One region of the Frigoribacterium sp. AC394 genome, then DNA from elsewhere that is predicted to be linked to it. Evidence: predicted binding sites of a transcription regulator. Region 1 holds the regulator's gene; the other holds the start of a gene.
The links. The regulator LexA, encoded in region 1, represses DNA repair genes until DNA is damaged. The targets are predictions, from matches to a motif close to TCGAACANNTGTTCGA.
Positions count from the first base shown of each region.

Region 2: the regulator LexA is predicted to act here: its motif matches at 1,139-1,154, upstream of ACZZY9_RS02520 (DUF6504 family protein).

Region 1 covers NZ_OZ409834.1:3,108,479-3,110,871, forward strand. The annotation lists gene hflX (GTPase HflX) at 1-773, shown strand, start outside; gene lexA (transcriptional repressor LexA) at 844-1,533, opposite strand; gene ACZZY9_RS14515 (LysM peptidoglycan-binding domain-containing protein) at 1,784-2,170, shown strand; gene ACZZY9_RS14520 (histidinol-phosphate transaminase) at 2,280-2,393, shown strand, end outside.
Region 2 covers NZ_OZ409834.1:552,815-555,207, reverse strand. The annotation lists gene pnuC (nicotinamide riboside transporter PnuC) at 1-663, opposite strand, end outside; gene ACZZY9_RS02520 (DUF6504 family protein) at 787-1,113, opposite strand; gene ACZZY9_RS02515 (App1 family protein) at 1,221-2,264, opposite strand; gene ACZZY9_RS02510 (SOS response-associated peptidase) at 2,282-2,393, opposite strand, start outside.

The DNA.
Region 1 (2,393 bases):
GGATCCACACGCGCATGGCGCGCCTCCGTCGGCAGATCAAGGAGATGAAGCCCGCGCGCGACGCCAAGCGGGCCAACCGAGACCGCAACGAGGTGCCTTCGGTGGCCATCGCGGGCTACACCAACGCGGGCAAGTCGAGCCTGCTCAACAGGTTGACGAGTGCCGGCGTGCTCGTCGAGAACGCCCTCTTCGCGACCCTCGACGCGACGGTGCGCAAGAGTTCGACGACAGACGGTCGGCCGTTCACCTACGCCGATACGGTGGGTTTCGTCCGCAACCTGCCGCATCAGCTGGTCGAGGCCTTCCGCTCCACCCTCGAGGAGGTCGCGGCGTCGGACGTCATCGTCCACGTCGTCGACGGCTCGCATCCCGACCCGGCGGCGCAGCTCGCGACGGTCCGCGAGGTCGTCAGCGAGGTCGACGGGGGCGACATCACCGAGATCGTGGTGTTCAACAAGAGCGACCTGGTCGACCCCGACCAGCGACTCGTGCTCCAGGGCCTCGTCCCCACCGCGGTCTTCGTCTCGGCCCGGACGGGCGAGGGCATCGACGAGCTCCTCGAGCGCATCGCCTCGACCCTTCCGACCCCCGACGTCGAACTCGAGCTGCTCGTGCCGTACGACCGGGGCGACGTCGTCTCTCACCTCCACGACTCCGGTCGTGTCGTCGAGACGGAGTACGAGGAGGCCGGCACGCGCGTGCACGCCCGGGTCTACCCGAGCGACGTGGCCTGGTTGTCCCCGTTCGTCGACCGCGAGGCCGTCTCGAGCTGAGTGGACCGAGTCGACCACGACGAAGCCCCCCGCCGAGTGGCGGGGGGCTTCGTCGTTCGTCGAGTCGGGGTCACACCGACCGGAGCACGGCGACGACCTTCCCGACGATCTGAGCATGGTCGCCGACGATCGGCTCGAACGCGCTGTTGCGGGGGAGCAGCCAGGTGTGGCCGTCGCGCTGACGGAAGACCTTGACCGTCGCCTCGTCGTCGAGCATGGCGGCCACGATGTCGCCGTTCTCCGCCGAGTTCTGCTGCCGGACGACGACCCAGTCGCCGTCGCAGATGGCGGCGTCGATCATGGAGTCGCCGACGACCCGCAGCATGAAGAGGTCGCCCTTGCCGACGAGCTGGCGGGGGAGGGGCATCACGTCTTCGACCTGCTGCTCGGCCGTGATCGGGATGCCGGCGGCGATGCGCCCCACCATCGGAACGTGCGCCGTGTCGCCGTCGTCGCTCGTCGTCAGGATGCTCGTCACGGGTGCGAGGGCGGGCGCCTCGGTCGAGAGGACCTCGAGGGCGCGGGGCCGGTTCGGATCGCGTCGGATGCGACCGGCGAGCTCGAGCTGGTTCAGCTGGTGGGTCACGCTCGACAGCGACTTCAGGCCGACGGCGTCGCCGATCTCACGCATGCTCGGCGGGTAGCCGCGCTGTCCGATGCTCTGCTGGATGGCCGTCAGGATCGACGTCTGCTTGGCCGTCAGCTCCTTGCGCGTGACCGAGCCCGTCTCGGTCGACCGGGTGCGCTGCGCGTCGCTCATGTGTCTCCTGCCGTGGATGTCGGTGGTCGCTGTTCTACTCGGACCACCGATCGAAACCGTATCCGATGCGGCGTCTTCGGCGAAACACATGTTCGAGTGTGTCGTCGATCCACGCCAGAGAAATCGAACATCGGGGTTGAAATCGACCTTGATCGAAGATATGTTCGGAACACGTCTTCGTGCCCGGTGTTCCCGGCCGATCGCCGGGCACGAACACGGACGTCTCCTCTAGCGGTGAAAGGACCACCTCATGAGCGCCATCACGACCACCACTACCACTCCCATTTCCACCGACGACGCCGTCGCCTCCTTCTCTTCGCCCCCGCGCGTCCGGCTGCGCATCACCCGCCGGGGGCGTCGTGTCGTCAGCACCGCCGTCGGCCTGCTCGTCGCCGGTGTCGTCGGCGGCGTGCTCCTCGCCGGGCCCGGTGCGATCGCGTCGGACACCGCCGGTGCCGCGTCGTTCGACTACGTCACGGTCGACGGGGGAGACACCCTGTGGCAGGTCGCGTCCGAGATCGCACCCACCAAAGACCCTCGCGACGTCATCAGCGACATCGTGCAGTTGAACAACCTCAGCAGCACCGAGGTCGCGGCAGGGCAGTCGCTCGCCGTCCCCGCTCAGTACTCCGACTGACAGGCCGCCCATCGGGGCTCCGTCTCCAGAGACTTCCAGGGGGCGCGACCGCTGTCAGCCGAGGGTCGACGATTCGGGACTCCGTCCGGTGGAGACCTACCATGGAGCGGTGTCCTTCAGCCTCGACGACCTCCCCATCCGCGACGACCTCCGTGGCCTGACGCCTTACGGTGCACCTCAGACCAGGGTGCCCGTGGCTCTCAACGTCAACGAGAACACGCAT
Region 2 (2,393 bases), 2.6 Mb from region 1:
GGGCCAGCGTGTCTCGACCAGGGGCTTCTGCCGGCGGGAGCGCGCCCAGACGACGAAGCCCATCAGGGTGAACGCACCGTAGAAGACGTACATGAACGCCGAGGCGTAGTAGCCGGCGCTGAACAGCAGCGGTGTGCCCACGAGGTCGACGGCGACCCAGATCAGCCAGAACTCGACCCAGCCCTTGGCCATGCCGTACGTCGCCAGCAGTGAGCCCATGAAGATCCAGGCGTCGGCCCAGACGGGCTCGTACGAGCCCAGCGCGCTGAAGATCGGGGTGAGCACGGCCGTGCCGCCGAAGAGCGCCACGACGAGCAGGACGCGGTTGCGCCAGCCGGCCCACCGCGGCTCGACCGCCGCGCCGGCCCCGGTCTCGCTCTGCCGCCAGCGGCGCCACCCGTAGATCGAGACCAGGATGAACATCACCTGACGCCCGGCCTGGCCGAGCAGATTGACCGGGTTCGGCGTGTCGAAGACCGCGCCGAGGAACACCGTGAAGAGCAGGGCGTTGCCGACGATGCCGATCGGCCAGGCCCAGACCTTCCGGCGCATGCCGCCGAGGGCGCTGAGCAGACCGAAGACATTGCCGACGATCTCTCGCCAGAGGATGGTCTGATCGCCCAGCACGAGCTGAGCGTCGAAGAGCCACCGGATCACCTGCACGTCGTCCTCCTGGTCGTGGCGACGACGGTCTCCGTGGTCTGCCACGGCGCTCGAGTCGCCGAGGTCGGAACGAGCGGGGTGCGTCGTTCATTCCCGACTGACGGCATTCCTGGTGCCGGCGGATCAGGCGAACAGCTGCTGTTCGACGTGGTCGTCGAAGACGCCGAGCAGCAGCCATGAGCCCAGCGCGGGGTCGAGGGCGAGGTCGAAGGTGCCGTCGATCCGATGGGCGCCGTCGGTCAGCGGCAGGGCGTCGACCCGCCAGACCGGCAGCTCGAGCAGATCGACCGCCCCGCCCCGAGGCGCCCGGGCCGCCGACCGCCACCACTCTCGGCGGGTGATCCACCGCTCGGGCGGGCTGACCACGCCGTACACGACGCCCCGCCACACGAACCGCAGCGGCGCCCCGTCGTCGGTCGTCTCGACCGGTACCTTCTCGTCGACCTTCATGCCGTCTCGCCCCGCTCGTCGTCGTTCGAATGTGTGTTCGAACGAAGTGTACGGTCGGCCGCCGACATCCGACCCGCGAGAGGGAGGATCGAGAGGCTGCTACGCCCTCATTCGACGACGCCGGCGTCGGCGAGCTGATCCCAGAGGCCCGCGCCGTCGGGTGCGGACACCCAGGGGGTGTCGCTGCCCTGGGCGTGCTCGGAGCGCGTCGACCGGCCACCTGCGAGGACGGCCTCGCTGGGCGACAGCTGGCGGATCGCCACGGCGGCGACCGAGTCGGGGTGCTCGTGCAGGAACCGCCCGTAGAGCTCTTCGTCGTGCTGGCCGTCGTCGCCCACCAGCAGCCAGCGCATGTGCGGGAACTCCTTCGCCAGCCGGTCGAGCGACGCGTGCTTGTGCTCGCGACCGCTGCGGAAGAAGCGGTCGTGCGTCGGGCCCCAGTCGGTCAGCAGCAGTGGACCGCTCGGGTAGAGGTTGCGCGAGAGGAACCGCGAGAGGGTGGGGGCGACGTTCCAGGCGCCGGTCGAGAGGTAGATCACCGGGCAGCCGCCGGCCGTGCGCTGCAGTCGCTCGTAGAGCACCGACATGCCGGGCACGGGGCGTCTGGCGTGCTCGTTCAGGACGAACGTGTTCCAGGCGGCCAGGAAGGGCCGGGGCAGCGATGTCACCATGACCGTGTCGTCGATGTCCGACACGACGCCGAACCGCACGTCGGGGTCGATCACGTAGACCGGGGCGTCGACGGGCAGCGAGCCCTCGCAGCTGACGGTGGCGACGTGCCAGCCGGGTTCGAGGTCGACCTCGACCCGCACGTCGAGCACGCCGCCGCGGTCGGTCGTCAGGTGGTGCGTGCGCCCTCCGAGCACGACGTCGACCCTGGCCTTCTCGACCGGCACGCTGGTGAAGCTGCGCCAACCGCGCACGTTCGCCCGGTCGATCCCCTCGAGGGTGCCCTTGCGGGTCAGCAGCACCCGAGACAGCACGCGGGCCCAGCCGGGCGAGCCGTAGCCCGTGTAGGGGACGACTGTCGGGAGGAGGCCCCGCTTGCGGGCGCGCTTCTCGCGGAACCGGTGGACCGAGTTCTCGATGCGGGCGGCGCGGTGCAGCAGCGGCTCGACTCCGGCCGGTGCCGGTCTACGGGTGTCGGGCATGCGCCCATCCTGTCACGTCAGACCGGTTCGACGAGGGCGGGGGAGTCGGACGACACCGAGCCGACCTCGGACGAGACCTCATGGAACGACATGCGGTCCGCGATCTCGGGTGCGAGCCCCGCGACCCCC